Regions from separate parts of the Streptomyces sp. NPDC052910 genome, predicted to be linked through region 1. Evidence: riboswitches for the same ligand, from Rfam matches in the RefSeq annotation. Region 1 holds a riboswitch; each other region holds the start of a gene.
The links. Region 1 has a riboswitch for cyclic di-AMP ahead of ACZ6X9_RS23140 (C40 family peptidase). Riboswitches for the same ligand answer to the same signal wherever they lie in the genome.
Positions count from the first base shown of each region.

Region 2: another riboswitch for cyclic di-AMP. It lies ahead of ACZ6X9_RS30480 (M23 family metallopeptidase); the one in region 1 lies ahead of ACZ6X9_RS23140 (C40 family peptidase).
Region 3: another riboswitch for cyclic di-AMP. It lies ahead of ACZ6X9_RS06790 (C40 family peptidase); the one in region 1 lies ahead of ACZ6X9_RS23140 (C40 family peptidase).
Region 4: another riboswitch for cyclic di-AMP. It lies ahead of ACZ6X9_RS19660 (transglycosylase family protein); the one in region 1 lies ahead of ACZ6X9_RS23140 (C40 family peptidase).

Region 1 covers NZ_JBVJJR010000006.1:297,038-301,239, forward strand. Annotated here, with positions in the region: gene ACZ6X9_RS23120 (YchJ family protein) at 1-159, shown strand, start outside; gene ACZ6X9_RS23125 (GNAT family N-acetyltransferase) at 141-656, opposite strand; gene ACZ6X9_RS23130 (DinB family protein) at 860-1,393, shown strand; gene ACZ6X9_RS23135 (DUF1330 domain-containing protein) at 1,655-1,999, shown strand; gene ACZ6X9_RS23140 (C40 family peptidase) at 2,092-2,565, opposite strand; cyclic di-AMP (ydaO/yuaA leader) riboswitch at 2,573-2,723, opposite strand; gene ACZ6X9_RS23145 (endo alpha-1,4 polygalactosaminidase) at 2,904-3,890, opposite strand; gene ACZ6X9_RS23150 (spherulation-specific family 4 protein) at 4,049-4,202, opposite strand, start outside.
Region 2 covers NZ_JBVJJR010000012.1:52,595-56,796, reverse strand. Annotated here, with positions in the region: gene ACZ6X9_RS30490 (M16 family metallopeptidase) at 1-456, shown strand, start outside; gene ACZ6X9_RS30485 (M16 family metallopeptidase) at 501-1,868, shown strand; cyclic di-AMP (ydaO/yuaA leader) riboswitch at 2,093-2,249, shown strand; gene ACZ6X9_RS30480 (M23 family metallopeptidase) at 2,263-3,069, shown strand; gene ACZ6X9_RS30475 (GntR family transcriptional regulator) at 3,339-4,067, shown strand.
Region 3 covers NZ_JBVJJR010000002.1:220,397-224,598, reverse strand. Annotated here, with positions in the region: gene ACZ6X9_RS06810 (8-amino-7-oxononanoate synthase) at 1-37, shown strand, start outside; gene ACZ6X9_RS06805 (DUF397 domain-containing protein) at 157-408, opposite strand; gene ACZ6X9_RS06800 (helix-turn-helix domain-containing protein) at 446-1,339, opposite strand; gene ACZ6X9_RS06795 (ATP-binding protein) at 1,694-2,122, shown strand; gene ACZ6X9_RS06790 (C40 family peptidase) at 2,159-2,629, opposite strand; cyclic di-AMP (ydaO/yuaA leader) riboswitch at 2,634-2,826, opposite strand; gene ACZ6X9_RS06785 (hypothetical protein) at 3,111-3,455, opposite strand; gene ACZ6X9_RS06780 (ATP-dependent Clp protease proteolytic subunit) at 3,472-4,107, opposite strand.
Region 4 covers NZ_JBVJJR010000005.1:104,280-108,481, forward strand. Annotated here, with positions in the region: gene eno (phosphopyruvate hydratase) at 1-1,225, opposite strand, end outside; gene ACZ6X9_RS19660 (transglycosylase family protein) at 1,870-2,610, opposite strand; cyclic di-AMP (ydaO/yuaA leader) riboswitch at 2,615-2,794, opposite strand; gene ACZ6X9_RS19665 (transglycosylase family protein) at 3,055-4,202, opposite strand, start outside.

The DNA of each region.
Region 1 (4,202 bases):
CTGGAGATCCTCGCCACCGAAGCGGGCACCGCCTTCCACCAGGAGGGGACGGTCGAGTTCCGCGCCCACTACGTCCTGCGGGGCCACGAGGACACGCAGCACGAACTGGGCCGCTTCGTGCGGGAGAACGGCGCCTGGGTCTACGTGGACGCCGCCTGAAGGCGGTCCGGCTCCCAGTCGGTCTCGTAGAACTTCACCCGCTCGTCCTCCCCCACCAGCCGCATCCCGGCCGCCTTCATGACGTGGTGGGAGGGGACGTTGTCGTGGTCGGCGTCCCCCTTCACCCGGCGGATCCCTCGCGCCCGCGCCGACGCCAGCGCGGCGCGCAGCGCCTCGGAGGCGTACCCCTTGCCGCGCTCGGCGGGCAGCAGCCCGTACCCGACGGTCACAGCCCCCTCCTCGTCGGCCGGCCCATGGAAGTCCAGCCCGCCGACCACCCGCCCGTCCTCCCGCCGCCGTATCTCATAAGCTCCAGGATGCCGCCCGGCCCCCTCCCGCTCCGCCGTCAGAAACCGGAGCGCGGCCTTGACGTCGTCCCCCTCCGGATAACCGGGCACCCAGTGCGGGAGCCGCTCCGGGCGCTCGGCGGCGATGTTCTCCGCCTCGGCGACGGTGAGAGGGTGAAGGATGAGGCGGGCTGTCACGAGATCGTCCATGACCGGATGCGTATCACCCACCGGGGCGGACGGGCATCCGGTTTTCACTCCCCGGGACGCCGCAGGGCGGCACGCAGCGGCCGACGGATCCCCTTCGCAGCGCCCGGATCCACGGGGAACACCTGCCCGCAGTCGCCGAGGTCGTCATGGACCCCCTGCGGGCAACGCAGCATGTCGACCGGATGTCACGTTACGTTCGAGGGATGCAGCAGCCTGCGCCACAGGTCCCGGCCCTCCTCGACGGGCCCGGCGTCGAAGTCTCCGATGCCCGTGAACTCCTCCTCGGGTACCTGGAGTGGTATCGCGAAGCGTTGATGCGGAAGCTCGCCGGGTTGTCCGACTCCCACCTCCGCACGCCGGTGCAGCCGCTGGGCTGGTCACCTCTCGCCCTGGTCCAGCACCTCGGCTGGGTGGAACGCCGTTGGATGCGCTGGGGATTCGCCGCCGAAAACGTCCTCGCGTACCCGCCCGGCGGCGACGAGGAAGAATGGACGATCCATGCCGGCACGCCCACCACGGAGGTCATGGACACCTACCGAGGCGAAGTGGCCGCGACGACCTCGCTGGTCGCGGTTGCGGACCTGGCCGACAAGGCCGGACTCGGCGGTCGCTTCCGGACACCCGACCAGGCTCCCTCCCTCGGGCGGATCCTCTTCCACCTACTCCAGGAGTACGCCCGCCACGTGGGTCAGCTTGATGTGGCAAGAGAGCTCATCGACGGGGCGACAGGGGAGTAACACGCCGGCCCCATCGCTCGGAACACGGGACGACCCGTCACGCGGGTGGGATCGTATATCCCCACGCCAATCCCACCGCCCGCCCACGGATCCGCCGGCCGGGTTTCGGCTTCGGCACCGCCTGGCACCGTTCGGGGCGGTGCGACGGAAAGCCGCCGGAGTCACGCCGGGCATGACCTGCCGGGTAATCGCCCGGCCGCGCGCCGCGCGGCAGGGTGGGGGTCACGACATGCCGCCGAGTCACCCGGTCAGGAGCCGACGATGCCCGCCTACGCCCTCGGTCATTTCCACAGCAGCGTCCCGCACCGGGACGTCGTCACGTACGTCGAGCGGATCCAGGACACTCTCGACCCCTTCGGGGGCCGGTTCGTGGTGCACGGTGGGGAGCCGGACGTCCGTGAGGGGTCGTGGGAGGGGGATCTGGTGCTCATCGAGTTCCCGGACCTGGAGCGGGCCCGGGCGTGGTACGACTCGCCCGCGTACCAGGAGCTGATCCCGCTGCGGACGCCGCATGTCCTGGGGGACGTCCTCCTCGCCGCGGGCGTGCGTTCCGGGTATCACCCGTCGGAGAAGGCGGACGCGATCCGGGCGGCCATGGGCGGCTGAGCGACCGGGGGGACCGGGGGCTGCCGAGGGGACGGGCCGGCGCCGCCGATCGAGCGCCGGCCCGGTGGTGCGACGGGTGGTGCGAGGGGGCGTCAGCGGACGCGGCCGTACCAGACGCTGTTGGCCCAGATCTTCTCCAGGCGGACCTTCTTGCCGGTGCCGGGAGCGTGCCAGATCTTGCCGCCACCCGCGTAGATGCCCACGTGGTAGACGTTGCTGCCGGAGTGGAAGAACACGAGGTCGCCGACGGAGCGGGAGCCGCGCGAGATGTGCCGCGTGGCGTTGTACTGGTCGGCGGCCACGCGGGGCAGCTTCTTGCCGGCCTTCTTGAACGAGTAGAGCGTCAGGCCCGAGCAGTCGAAGCGGTTGGGGCCCGTGGCGCCCCACTGGTACGGGGAGCCGCTCTTGGACGCCGCGACCTTGACGGCCTTGGAGCCGGGGGTGGCCGCCTGGGCGTCACCGGCCATGCCGGGGAGCAGGACGGACGCCGCGACGGTGGCGGCGGTGAGGGCCGATGCGGTTCCGGCCCGGGAGATGAGCGCGGGTATTCGAGGCAGCGCAGACATGCCGAGTAAGCCCTTCGTCATCCGCCTGCGAAAGATGACCTGTCGGGTTCGGGCTGACAAAGTTGCCCGGCCACCATGTGGCTTCACCCCTAGAACCACCGCCATCGTGGTCCGTCTTGCCTGGGTCTCCCGCTCCTGCCGATCCGCGTGTATCCGGTCCGCACCCGGAGCGGCGGCAGGACTCGGCGTCCGCCCGGGTCGCCCGCCTCTGTGACGGGTTCTTGGTTGTTCGGTGCATGATCCTGCACCATCCACCGGCGAAATCCGGTGTCGAAACGGCGTTCTGTGAGGTTCTTCACGCTCGCCGGAAGGTTTGATTCCGGCGGTGTCACCCGCTCTCAGCAGGGACGACGCCAGGAACTGAGACCGAGTTTCTTCTGCATCGAACTGAGCCCCAGATCCTTGGCCCGACCGCAGAACTCCCCGGGTTCCAGCTTGTATTCGACGTGGAACACCGCCTTGCCGCGCTTCACGAACGGCGACAGCTTGTCGCATTCGCCGAACTCGGCGCACTGTTCGTTCACGGCGAAGTCGAAGTCGCCGACGAGCTCCGGGATCTGGTCGAGGTCGTTCTTCAGCCCGACGGACATGCCGCGCTCATGGGCGAGCCGGGCGACCAGGCGGTTGAACGCGAGTTGGTGGGCGGCGGTGAGGGGGAAGCCGGTCTTGTTCCTGAACCCCTCGGTAAGGTCCGGTTCGACGGCGTCGAAGCCCTTCTCGCGGCACATGTCGAAACGTTCCGCCATGATCGGCTCAAGGACGTCGAGCCGCCGGATGTCGAGCCACTTCTCGCCCTTCCAGCCGTCGTTGTCCTCGCCCAGCACCGCCTCCGGGAACTTCTTCGCGTCGGGCCGCCAGTCCTCGTACGCGCCCACGTTGACGTAGCAGACGACCTTGCGGCCGTCGGCGTGCAGCCGTTCCACGGTCGCCGCGTCGTTCTCGAAGCCGTCGATGTCGTAGACGGGGACGTCCACCGAGGTGTCGACCTTCCCGTCGAGCTGCCACTGCCAGCGGGTGCCGGGGCGCGGTTGCCAGCGCGCCCGGCCGCCGTGCGCACCGGACGACGGGGCGGCCTCCGGCGACGACGGTGCGCCGGAGGGCTCACCGGCGGACGGCGTGCCGCCCCCGCCGCGCCGGGGCGCGGCCGACGTCCCGTCCGGGCCGCCGGGGCCCCCGGTTCGGCCGGTGCCGGCGTCGCGGCCGGGCCGGTGCTCCGCCGAGGCGCTCGGAGTCCCGTTCCGGTCCGGTCCGTCGGCCCGGTCCGTGTCCTCCGCGTCCCCCGCGCCCGAGCAGCCGGCGGCGACGAGCAGGGCGGCGGCCGCCAACGCCCCGGCGCCGAGGGCCCGGCGAGGACCCCGGCGCGGGGGGCCGGCCGGTTCCGGCCGGCCGGTTCGGCCACTCCCGGCTTCCCGGCGCCCGGCTTTCAAGCGCCCGGCTTTCACACGTCCGACCGTGGGACGTCCTGCCTTCGGGCGCCCGGCTTTCAGGCGTCCGGTGGTGGTGCGGTCTGCCATGGGTTCTCTCCTCTTCCCGGCACCGCGCAGTGCACTCCGGCGCCGCGCGAACCGGCCGTGCGGGACACGTGACCGGCCCGCTCCTGCGGCACACCGTAGACCAAGTGGCAGAAGCGCGAGGGG
Region 2 (4,202 bases), on a different contig from region 1:
CGCCTGGCGGGCGCCCCCTCGCTCGGCTGGCTGGACGTCAAGGCGTCCGCCGGCGCCGAGGTCGCCGACATCGAGGCGGCCGTCGACGAGGAGCTGGCCCGCTTCGCCCTGGAGGGCCCCACCGCCCAGGAGATGGAGCGCGCCCAGGCGCAACTGGAGCGCGAGTGGCTGGACCGGCTGGCCACGGTCAGCGGCCGGGCCGACGAACTGTGCCGCTTCGCCGTCCTCTTCGGCGACCCGCAGCTCGCCCTCACCGCGGTCCGGCGGGTCCTGGAGGTCACGCCGGAGGAGGTGCGGGCCGTCGCCCAGGCGCGGCTGCGCCCCGACAACCGCGCGGTGCTCGTCTACGAGCCGACCGGGGCCCAGACCGCGGGCGCCGACGAGGCCGATGTCATCGACGGTGCCATCGCACAGGAAGCCGACGCCAACGCACAGGAACAGGAGACGGCCCAGTGAGCGAAGCCGCAGTCGTGGGCGCCACCGGCACCGCCGAACCCACCATGCAGTTCCACCCGCGGCCCCGGCCCGGCACGGCCACCCCGTGGAAGTTCCCGGCGCCCGGCCGCGGCCGGCTGCCCAACGGCCTGACGGTGCTGCGCTGCCACCGTCCCGGCCAGCAGGTCGTCGCCGTCGAGGTCAGCCTCGCCGCGCCGCTGGAGGCCGAGCCTGCCGGGCTGGAGGGCGTGGCCACGATCATGGCCCGCGCCTTCTCCGAGGGCACGGACAAGCTCAGCGCCGAGGACTTCACGGCCGAGCTGGAGCGGTGCGGTGCCACCCTGGACGCCCACGCCGACCACCCCGGCGTACGGCTCTCCCTGGAGGTCCCGGCCTCCCGGCTGACCAAGGCACTCGGGCTGCTCGCCGACGCCCTGCGGGCCCCGGCCTTCCCCGACAACGAGGTCGAGCGCCTGGTCCGCAACCGGCTGGACGAGATCCCGCACGAGCTCGCCAACCCGGCCCGCCGGGCCGCCATGGCGCTCTCCGCCGAGCTCTTCCCGGCCGACTCGCGGATGTCCCGGCCCCGGCAGGGCACGGAGGAGTCGGTCGCGCGCATCGACGCGGCCTCCGTGCGGGCCTTCTACGAGGCGCACGTCCGTCCGGCCACCGCCACCGCCGTGATCGTGGGCGACCTCACCGGCGTCGACCTGGACGAGGCCCTGGCCGACACCCTGGGCGCCTGGACGGGCTCCCCGGCCGAGCCGCGGCCCGTCCCGCCCGTCACCGCCGACGACACCGGCCGTGCCGTCATCGTGGACCGCCCCGGCGCCGTCCAGACGCAGTTGCTGATCGGCCGCGTGGGCGCCGACCGGCACGACCGCGTCTGGCCCGCCCAGGTGCTCGGCACGTACTGCCTCGGCGGCACGCTCACCTCGCGCCTGGACCGTGTGCTGCGCGAGGAGAAGGGCTACACCTACGGCGTCCGCTCGTTCGGCCAGGTGCTGCGGTCCGCTCCCGACGGCTCCGGTGCGGCGATGCTCGCCATCAGCGGCTCCGTCGACACCCCCAACACCGGCCCGGCGCTGGCGGACCTGTGGACGGTGCTGCGCACCCTCGCCGCGGAGGGGCTGACCGACGCCGAGCGTGACGTCGCCGTGCAGAACCTGGTGGGTGTCGCCCCGCTCAAGTACGAGACGGCGGCGGCCGTCGCGGGCACGCTGGCCGACCAGGTCGAGCAGTACCTCCCGGACGACTTCCAGGCCCGGATGTACGAACGCCTCGCGGAGACCGGGACGGTGGAGGCCACGGCGGCCGTCGTGAACGCCTTCCCGGCGGACCGCCTGGTCACCGTGCTGGTCGGGGACGCGGCGGAGATCGCGGAGCCCGTCCGGGCGCTGGGCATCGGCGAGGTGACGGTCGTTTCCGCCTGACGGAAGCTCAAGCCTCGGCGTGCGCCCCGGCGCACGCGCGGGGGCGGAGAGGCGCGTGGGTCCTTCGGGAGCCACGCGCCTCCGTTATGCCCGATTTATAGGAGCGGTTGCACCTTTCCTGTGTGGCGTGCGTCACGAAAACGGGGTTCCGTTTGCCGTTCGAATCTGACGGCGATTAGCTTCATGGCGGCAGCCCGTCGGATCGGAGCCGCAACCGCGGCCCCGGGCAGCCATCGCCGAGTCCCCGTACGGCGCGAGCCAGGGGAGCCGGGGAACCACATGTTCCCTGGGGTGAATCGGGCCCCTCTCCGGAGGGAACCGTAGGAGACCTTCCTGCTCCGAACCCGTCAGCTAACCCGGTAGGCGAGAGGGAAGGAAAGGAACAGCCGCAGCCATGGCGTTCACCCGTGCCACCGGGAAGCACCGTCGTCCGAGCCGTGCCGTGCGGGTCGGCGCCAACGTCGCCGGCATAGCCACCCTGAGCGCCGCGGGCGTCGTCGCCGGTGTCGCCGCTCCGGCCTTCGCCGCCTCCCCCGAGGACGCGCCCCGCCCGCAGGACACCGGCCTCACCCAGGCCGTCGTCCTCTCCGACCACGTGGCCGACAACATCAACGAGCAGGCGCAGATGCAGCGCGGCGTCGCCGAGCAGGACGCCGCCACCCAGAAGGCGGAGGCCGCGGCCAAGGAGCAGGCCGCCCTGGTCAAGAAGCGCGCCGACGAGGCCAAGCGCAAGGCCGAGGCCGAGCGCGCCAAGAAGGAGCGGGCGGCCCGCGAGGCGGAGCGCAAGCGCCTTAACACCTTCGTGATGCCGATCGCCGGCTCCTTCGTCTCCACCCAGTACCACGCCTCCAGCGGCCTGTGGTCCTCCGGCAGCCACACCGGCGTCGACTTCCACGCCGACGAGGGCACCAGCGTGCAGGCCGTGGGCGCCGGCACGGTCGTCGAGGCCGGCTTCGGCGGCGCGTACGGCAACAACATCGTCATCAAGCACAACGACGGCACCTACACCCAGTACGGCCACCTGTCGTCGATCGCCGTCAGCGTCGGCCAGACCGTCACCCCCGGCCAGCAGATCGGCCTCTCCGGTTCCACCGGCAACGTGACCGGCCCGCACCTGCACTTCGAGGCCCGCACCGCGCCCACCTACGGCTCGGACATCGACCCGGTCGCGTACCTGCGCTCGCACGGCGTCAACATCTGACCTCCGCCGTCACCTTCCTTCCGCCGAGCCCCGCCCGGACCATGCGTCCCGGAGCGGGGCTTTCGGCCGTCCGGTACGTCACCGGGGAGTCACCCGGCCGTACCGCGTGGCCAAATCATTTCCATGGCGTCCGGGCGGCCATCGGAAACCGCGGGGAATTGCCATAGAGTCGAGCGGATCCTGAAGAAGCGTCCATCGCGTGCGGGCCGTCGCTTTCCGCGGGGTCGTATCGGGGTCGATCCGGAGGTTCGTCCAATGCGGGGACGTTTGTGAACGGCGGGAGTGGCGCGGTTTCCGACAACCGCCGCGTTTCCGCGCAGGCGGTGTGCACGGCCATTCGCGACGACATCGTCTCCGGTGCCTTCCCGCCCGGCACCCGGCTCATCGAGGAACTCCTCGCCCGCCGCTACGGCGTCTCCCGCGTCCCGGTGCGCGAGGCGCTGCGCACGCTGGCCTCCGAGGGCTTCGTGACCACGCGCCGGCACGCGGGCGCCTGTGTCGCCGAGCCGACCGAGCAGGAGGCGGCCGACCTGCTGGAGGTGCGGGCCCTGCTGGAGCCGCTGGGGGCCGCCCGGGCCGCGCAGCGGCGCACCGAGGCGCATCTGAAGGTGTTGCGCGGACTGGTCCGGCTGGGCCGGGAGCGCGCTCGCGGCGGTCAGCCGGGCGAGCTGTGCCCGCTGGGCGACTGGTTCGACGAGACGCTGGCCCAGGCCTCCGGCAGTCCGAGCCTGGCCGCGCTGCTCACCCAGGTGCGACGCAAGATCGCCTGGGTGTACGCGCCCGAGCCGCCCGCCCGGCCCGTGGAGACCTGGGAGACACATGCCGCGCTCGTCGACGCGGTGGTCAGGAGGGACGCGGAACGCGCCCGGGACATCGCCGCCGGGCGGGCCGGGCGGGCGCCCGGCGAATTCCGGTTCTGGCGTCCCGTGCCGGCCGCCCCGGCGCCCCGGGCGGCCGTCCGGAAACGCGCCGTGCACACGGCGGGCGCCGGAATGTGAGGCGCGTCCGCCATTCCGGGCCGGACGGGAATGGCCCGGCGTGGAACACCTGACGTTTTCCGGCCGGAATTCTCCCGCGCGGGGGGAAACACACGACGGGGCCGCGGCGGCCGGTTCTCCGGCCGCCACGGCCCC
Region 3 (4,202 bases), on a different contig from region 1:
CGTCCGGACCGCGCCGCCGGCGGCCCGCGGCCACTGAGCCGGGGTGCCGGTCGAGCCGGGGCGCCGGTGGAGGAGGGGCCGGACCGGGCCGTCGACGCGTGCTGCCGGGCTCGTGCCGTCGAGTGTGCCGCCGACTCGTGCCGCTGACTCGTGCCCTCAACGCGTGCCGCACCCGTGGCCCGGGCCGTCCCCCGCCGCCCGGAGCAGGCCGACGAACGGTCTCCAGGCCGCGGGCCCCACCTCCACGCGGGGACCCGCCGGCCGCTTGGAGTCGCGCACGGCGAGACGGCCGGTGGCCAGGACGGCGGCCTCGACACAGTTGTTCATCCCGGTGCTGTGGCTGCTGCGCCGCCACTCGGCCGCGCGCGGAACCGAACGAGAAGGTACGTACCGCCGTGGTGCGGACATGGCGCCTCCTTGCGCGTCCTCGCGTGTTCGGGGCGGATCACCGCGTGCGGCCGCGCTCTCCCGCGACCTCCGCGATGTAATCCAGGGACTCTTCGTGAGCGAGGGCGTGCGCCCGGAGCGTGGTGAACGCGGCGCCGTACGCCCTGAGGTCTTCTTTCCGCTCCAAGTAGAGGCTACTCGTCAAGTGGTCGAGAACAACCACGTCCAGATCGGCGATGCGCGGAAAGGAAAAGATAACGAAAGGCCCGGTGATACCGATGTGATTGCCCCGGGCGAACGGGAGGACGTGCAACCGGACATGAGGCAGCCGCCCGGTGTCCAGCAGGTGCCGCAACTGCCCCGACATCACCTCCGGACCGCCCACCTCGTGCCGCAGCACCGCCTCGTCCAGGATCGCGCACAACTCCAGCGGCCGCGACCCGCGCAGCACCGACTGCCGCGCCATGCGCACCCGGACCAGCTCGTCGACCTGCCGCTCGGGCGGGTCCCCCAGCGCGGCCCGGGTCACCGCCCGGGCGTACTCCGGGGTCTGGAGCAGGCCGGGCACCACCGTGGTCTCCAGGGTGCGCGAGCGCGAGGCCTCCGATTCCAGGCTGATGAAGTCCAGATACGCGGAGGGCAGCAGATCACGGTAGGCGTACCACCAGCCGCGCCGCGAGCCGGAGCCGGCGTCCTCCGCACCCGTGGAGTCCGCTCCGCACAACGCCCCCAGCAAGGCCCGGAGTTCGGGGTCGGAGACCCGGTAGGCGTCCAGCAGCCGGGCCACGTCGGCGGGTTTGGCCCCGCTGCTGCCGGTCTCGATGCGGCTCACCTTCGACTGGTGCCAGCCGACCGCGTCCGCGGCCTGCCGGCTGGTCATCCCGGTCAGTTCGCGCTGGCGGCGCAGTTCGGCACCGAGCTTGCGGCGGCGCACCGCCGGTCCGTACCGCAACGGCGCTCCCTCCCCTCGTGCGTCGTACGTCCCACCAGTCCCGCGCGGGCCGGGTGGGGATGCCGTACGTCTTCGCATGCGTACCCCTGAGTCAATAGAGCATCGATCCGCTCACATACGGTCTGCCGTCGCAGAGTTCACCGCTTCGAGCGACAGATATATGCACATCTCGGTGGATCGCGCCCATCACGGGCGTTATCAGTGGCACCCTGACGGGAAGAGCCGCCCGTGGGCCTCTCCCGACCGGTCCTGTGTACGCCGCTGTACGGCGCGTGTGCTCGCGCACCGCTCCGGGAGCCCGCCCCGGTGGAACCCGGTGGAGTCCGGTGGAACCCGGTCGAAAGGGACAGCGACATGGCAGATCTCCAGGAAGCGTCCGTCACTCTGCCGAGCGCCCCGGCGTCGGTGTCCACGGCCCGCCGCTATGTGTCGTCCGTCCTGGGGGAGTGGGGGCTGCCCGGGGACACGGAGGCCGCCGAGGCGGTGCGGCTGATCGTCTCCGAACTGGCCACCAACGCCGTGCAGCACACCCGCGGTCAGTCCCCCACCTTCACCGTGGATGTGCTGCTCGAACGCGACGAGGAGTTGCGCATCGGGGTCACCGACAGTCACCCTCGTCACCCCCGCCGGCTGCCCGCCGCGGTCCAGCAGGACAACGGGCGGGGGATGGTGATCGTCCGCTGGCTCGCCGCGGAGCGCGGCGGCAGGGTGTCCGTCACACCGACCGCCGAGGGCGGCAAGACGGTGTGGATCCGCCTTCCGTGGGGCGTGCCGGTGCGCTGAGGGCGGGCCCGGGGGCGCGGTCCCCGGCCGGCCGGCTCAGGTCACCCGGCCGTACCAGACGCTGTTCGTCCAGATCCGCTCGAGGCGGACGACGGAACCGGTCTTGGGGGCGTGCCACATCTTGTCGCCCCCGGCGTATATCCCGACGTGGTAGACGCCCCGCCCGGAGTGGAAGAACACCAGGTCGCCGCGTTCGCGCGCGGAGCGGGGGATGTGGTGGGTGCGGTTGTACTGGGCCGCCGCGGTGCGCGGCAGTTGCTTGCCGGCCCGCTTGAAGGAGTAGAGCGTCAGCCCTGAGCAGTCGAAGCGGTACGGGCCCGTGGCGCCCCACTGGTAGGGCGAGCCCTGCTTGGATGCGGCGATCTGCAGCGCCCTGACCGAGACGGATGCCGCCTCCGCCTTGGAGGTGCCGCCCGGCGTCAGAACCGTGACGCCGACGGCGGCGAGGGTCAGGGCCGATGCGGCCTTGGCTTTGGACAGCCTTGCGGGACGTTTGTGCGCGCCCATGCGCATACCCTTCGTCAGCCGCCTGTGAAGGATTGCCTGTCGGGTTCGGGCAGGCGAAGAATGCCCGGCCGCCTGAGCGGCTTCACCCCAAGGGGCGGTTTGCCAAGACCGCCCCGCCGTGCTTGGGTCCTCCATCCCTGCCGATGCACTCCTCGTCGACCCGCCCCGGCGGCGGCAGGGTTCGGCGTCCGCCGGGACCGCCCCGCCGTGTGGCGGGGGCTTGTCGTCCCGAGGATCTTGGCGCAGTCGCGGCCGGCTTTCCGAGCGGAACCCCGGTTATGTGAGCCTCGTCACGTGTGGGCAATTCGGGTGGACGCAGGGCGGTTTGACCCTCATGGGAAAGGCGTGCTGAGGCCGCCACCTGCGCCGGTTGCGGATCACTCGAGCGCGGTGTGCGCGGGCCGCTGAGAGTGATCACCGCACCGCGTCTACGCTCCCGTCCGCTGTCTGGAGGAATCCAGTTGAAAAGCGTTTCCGCTTCTCAACTCGCGGATGGCGGCGGCAACATCACCCGGCGTGCACGGCGCTCTCCGCCGAGGACACGCAACGCCCGTGCCATTGTCCCCGTGTACACCTCCCGTTCACCGCGTTCGAACATGACCGCCAGGGCGTCCCGCAGTCCCGTGCTCGCGACCACCAGCGCCTGCGCGGCTCGTAGCCCCCCGTACGTGCCCTGTACGCGCGCGGGATTGATCCTGCCGAGGAGATCCAGTACCTCGAGGTACCGGTCCACCACTTCGCCCTCGGCGCGGGTCAGGGCGGGCAGCGGAGGGAGGTCGGGCCAGATGCCCCGCGTCCCGTCCGTCCCGTCCGTCCCGTCCGTCACGTCCGACACGGCGCCCTCACCGCCCGGCCGGCGCGGCGGGCCAGGCGGCACGGTTACCGACGACCCGGTCGGCCAGGCCGTAGGCCACCGCGGCCGGGGCGTCGAAGACCGTGTCCCGGTCGGTGTCGGCCAGGATCCGCTCGGTGTCCCGGCCGGTGTACCGGGCCAGCAGCTCCGCCTGGACCGCCCGCCGGCGCAGCAGCTCGTCGGCGTGGACGGCCAGATCGGAGGGGGTGCCGCGGACCGGCTCCGGCAGGGACGGCGGCCCGAGAAGCACCCGGGCGTGCGGGAGTACGGCGCGCTTCCCCGGGGTGCCGGCGGCGAGCAGGAGGGCGGCGGCCGGGGCCGCCTGGCCCAGGCAGACGGTCTCGATGTCGCAGGAGAGATAGCGCATGGTGTCGTGGACGGCGCACAGGGCGGCGAAGGAGCCGCCGGGGGAGTTGATGTAGAGCGACACGTCCCGGTCGGGCGCCGCGTACTCCAGGTGCATCAGTTGGGCGATCACATCCGTGGCGGCCGTGTCGTCGACCGCCGTCCCCAGCATCACGATCCGCTCCGACAGGAGCTTGGAGTAGGGGTCGAGCGTGCGGCGGCCGTCGGTGGTGCGTTCGGTGAACTCCGGCAGGACGTGGCGGGACGTGTACGGGATCACGGCTGGCCTCCAAGGGCGGACGCGCGGGGGCGTGCGGGGGCGGACGGCTCGCAGGTCGCGGAGCCGTCTGTAAAAAATGTACAGGACGTACGTGC
Region 4 (4,202 bases), on a different contig from region 1:
GGATCTCCTCGATGCGCAGCAACTGGTTGTACTTGGCGACGCGCTCGGAGCGGGCCGGGGCACCGGTCTTGATCTGGCCGCAGTTGGTGGCGACGGCCAGGTCGGCGATGGTGACGTCCTCGGTCTCGCCGGAACGGTGGGACATCATGCACTTGAAGCCGTTGCGCTGGGCCAGCTCGACGGCGTCCAGGGTCTCGGTCAGCGAACCGATCTGGTTGACCTTGACCAGCAGGGCGTTGGCGGCGCCCTCCTCGATGCCGCGGGCGAGGCGCTCGGGGTTGGTGACGAACAGGTCGTCACCGACGAGCTGGACCGCGTCGCCGAGGCGCTCGGTGATGGTCTTCCAGCCGTCCCAGTCGTCCTCGAACAGCGGGTCCTCGATGGAGACCAGCGGGTACGCCTCGACGAGCTCGGCGTAGTAGTCGGTCATCTCGGCGGCGGTGCGGCTCTTGCCCTCGAAGGTGTAGACGCCGTCCTTGTAGAACTCGGAGGCGGCCACGTCGAGCGCGAGCGCGATGTCCTGGCCGGGGGTGTAACCGGCCTGCTTGATGGCCTCGAGGATGAGGTCGAGGGCCTCGCGGTTGGAGCCGAGGTTCGGGGCGAAGCCGCCCTCGTCGCCCAGGCCGGTGGACAGGCCCTTGGCCTTCAGCACGGCCTTGAGGGTGTGGTAGACCTCGGTGCCCCAGCGCAGCGCCTCGGAGAAGGACTCGGCGCCGATCGGCGCGATCATGAACTCCTGGATGTCCACGTTGGAGTCGGCGTGCGAGCCGCCGTTCAGGATGTTCATCATCGGAACGGGCAGCAGGTGCGCGTTCGGGCCGCCGAGGTAGCGGAAGAGGGGGAGGTCCGAGGCCTCGGAGGCGGCGTGCGCGACGGCCAGGGAGACGCCCAGGATGGCGTTGGCGCCCAGGGAGCCCTTGTTGTCGGTGGCGTCCAGGTCGAACATGGCCTGGTCGATCAGGCGCTGCTCGGTGGCGTCGTAGCCGACGAGCTCCGGGCCGATCTGCTCGATGACGGCCAGCACGGCCTTCTCGACGCCCTTGCCCAGGTAGCGGTTCTTGTCCCCGTCACGGAGCTCGATGGCCTCGAAAGCACCGGTCGAGGCGCCGGACGGCACCGCGGCGCGGCCGGTGGAGCCGTCGTCGAGGCCGACCTCGACCTCGACCGTGGGGTTGCCTCGCGAGTCGAGGATCTCGCGAGCTACGACGACGTCGATGGACGGCACGAGGGTCTCCTTCGTGTGTGTCTGGGTACTCCAGCGTTCTGCAGCACGAGCCTAACGGGCGCCGGAGGGTCCACCCGCCCCCGGAGCGCCACCCCGCCGGAAAAATGGCACAAACGCCGAGATCAAGGGACGAATGGGCGGGGTGTTCGCTCAACGGGGAACCGGCGGGGGAAACGGGGACGCGCCGTACGGGGGCCGGGATGCGCCGCACAGGGAGCCGGACGTGCCGGACGGGGAGCCGGGCGAGGGGCCGTTCGTCCGCGACCCGGGCCGGTCTCGAGACGTGATGCCGGCCGCGCGACGTGGCGCCGGCCGCGCGCCGGTTGCATGCCGACCATCTGCCGACCGTGCGCGGAAACGGCGGAGCCCCGCTCTGATGCGGCCCGGGGGGGGATCGGTCGCATCGGAGCGGGGCGGTTCCGCTGGGCCCGGGAACGGCGTTCCGGGCCGGTGGTACGGAGGCTGGGGTACGGGTGGGTGCCGCGGTACGGGCGGTGGTGCGCACCGCCCGCGGCCGCGAGAACCCCGGCCGCGAGGCCCGATCGGGAGGCCCGATCGCGAGGCCCGGCCGCGTACGACGACGCGGCACGGGCCACAGCCACGGCTCGCGGCCCTGACTCCCGGCCCCGGAATGCGCCTCGGCCTTAGCTGAGGTGCAGCTTCTGGCCGGGGAAGATGAGGTCGGCGCTGTCCACGACGTCCTTGTTGCGGTCGTAGAGCTTCTCCCAGCCGCCCTTGACCTTCTTGGCCTCGGCGATCTTGGCGAGGGTGTCGCCTTCCTTCACCTCGTACTCGCCGTCACCGATCTTGACGGTCTTCGGCGCGGCGTGCTTCGGCGCGGCCGGCTTGGCGGCCGGGGCGGCCGGGGCCTCCTCGGCCTCCCGCTGCGGGGCGGCGTGCTTCGGCGCGGCCTTGCGCTCGCTGCGGTCGGCGTGGCTCTGGCCGGTCGAACGCTGGCCCGAGGCCGACTTGGAGACGACCTTGCCGGAGCCGGAGCCGTCGACCTGCGGGGAGCCGCCACCGCGGGTCAGGCCGCCCTCACCGGCGCAGCCCCAGGCTCCGGGGCCCTGGGCGGCGAGCAGCTTCTCGGCGACCAGGATCTGCTGGCCCTTGCTGGCCAGGTCGGCGCGCGGCGCGTACTGGGTGCCGCCCATGGCCGCCCACGAGGACTGCGAGAACTGCAGGCCGCCGTAGTAGCCGTTGCCGGTGTTGATCGACCAGTTGCCGCCGGACTCGCACTGGGCCACACGGTCCCAGGTCTCCACGGAGGCGGCGTGGGCGGACGTGGCCATCATCAGCGGGGCGGCGACTGCGGCGCCGGTGACACCCGCGAGCGTGGCGATGCGGACGGCCTTGTTCGGACGACGGTGCTTGCCCTTGGACATGACTCGGTTTCCTCACCGGCGCCTACGAGGTGAGCTGTCGGGTTCGGGCGTGAGTTGCCCGGCCCGGTGGCTTGCGCTCACCAGGCTTCACCCCAAGCCGTACCGGTACGTCGGTCGTTGACCGATGAACCGTTCCGGCGACCTACCGTGGTTCCCCCGCTCCTGCCTACGGCGCTTGCGCGACGACTCCCCCGGCCGCCGGCAGGATTCGGCGTGACGACCGTGGTGCTCGCGATGGCGAGCGATGACGACGTTAAGCACAGACGGCCTATGGGTTCAAACCCTCCTTTTCAGCCACCGCCTGCTCCCCCCACCCCGGGGAACTCACCGTTTCCGCAGGTGGGAATGGTTTCTCGGGATTCTGACGAGCCGTCTCCGCGCCGATGTCAACGAGACCCATGTCTCACTTTCCTCCGGAACGGACATTCGACGCGAACTCCCCCGCTACTTCTTCAGTTCGAGCTGCTGACCGGGGTGAATCAGGTCGGGATCGCCCCCCACGACCTTTTTGTTGTCCTGGTACACGCGGTGCCAGCCGCCCTCGACCCGGTGCTCCTGGGCGATCTCTGACAGGTTGTCACCGGGGCGCACGGTGTAGTCGTGAACGGCTGTCGCGTCGGCGCGCCCGCGCTCGGCGCCGCGCGACGCGCGCTCGCCACCGGAACCGGACGGCTCCGCGCGGTGCTTGCCCGCGCCGGAGCCCGCCCGCTCATCGAGCGTTCCTGACACGGACGTTCCGGCGCCCTGGCCGGAGTCCCGGCCGGCCTCGGAACCGCTCTCGCGGCCGGCCTTCGCGTCGGTCGCCGAGTCGGCGGACGCCGCGTCGGACGAGCCGTCCGCCCCGCCGCCGTCCGGCTTGCGGTGCTTGCCGCCGGCGGACGAGCCGGTGGACGTGTCGCGGTCCTCACCGGAGGGCTTCTCCGGCTGCCCCGGCTTCCCGGAGGCATCGGTGGTGCCGGTGCCGTGCTCGCCGGCCTTCTCGCCCGTATTGCCCTTGTCGGCCTTGTCGGTCGACCGGTTGGCGTCGGAGGCGGCGTCCTTTCCTGAGGAACCGCCCTTGCCGGAGGAGCCGCCCTTCCCGGTGGAGGCGCCCGTCGACGTCTCACCGGCCTTCCCGTCGGCCCTGTCACCGGCCTTGTCGGACGATGTGTCCCGCGTCCGGCCGGAGTCGGACCGTCCGGACGTTCCGGAACCCGACGCGTGCGACGAACCCTCGACGGCGTCGTGCGGCATGCCCGGGTTCACCTCGGGCGCCCGGCCGTCCTTGGCCAGGTCGGACTTGACCGCGCAGGCGGGCCAGGCGTACGGGCCGCGGGCGTCGAGGATGCGCTGGGCGACGGCGATCTGCTGGGCGCGGCTGGCCTGGTCGGGGCGCGGCGCGTACTCCGTTCCGCCGTACTGCTCCCACATCTCGGGGGTGAGCTGCAGTCCGCCGTAGAACCCGTTGCCCGTGTCCGCGCTCCACAGGCCGCCGCTCTCGCACTGGGCGACGCGGTCCCAGGTGGGGGCGTCCGCGGCGTCGGCCGTGGTGGCACCGAGCAGGGGCATGGCGATCCCGGCGCCCGTCACGCCCGCGGCGACGACCACGGCGG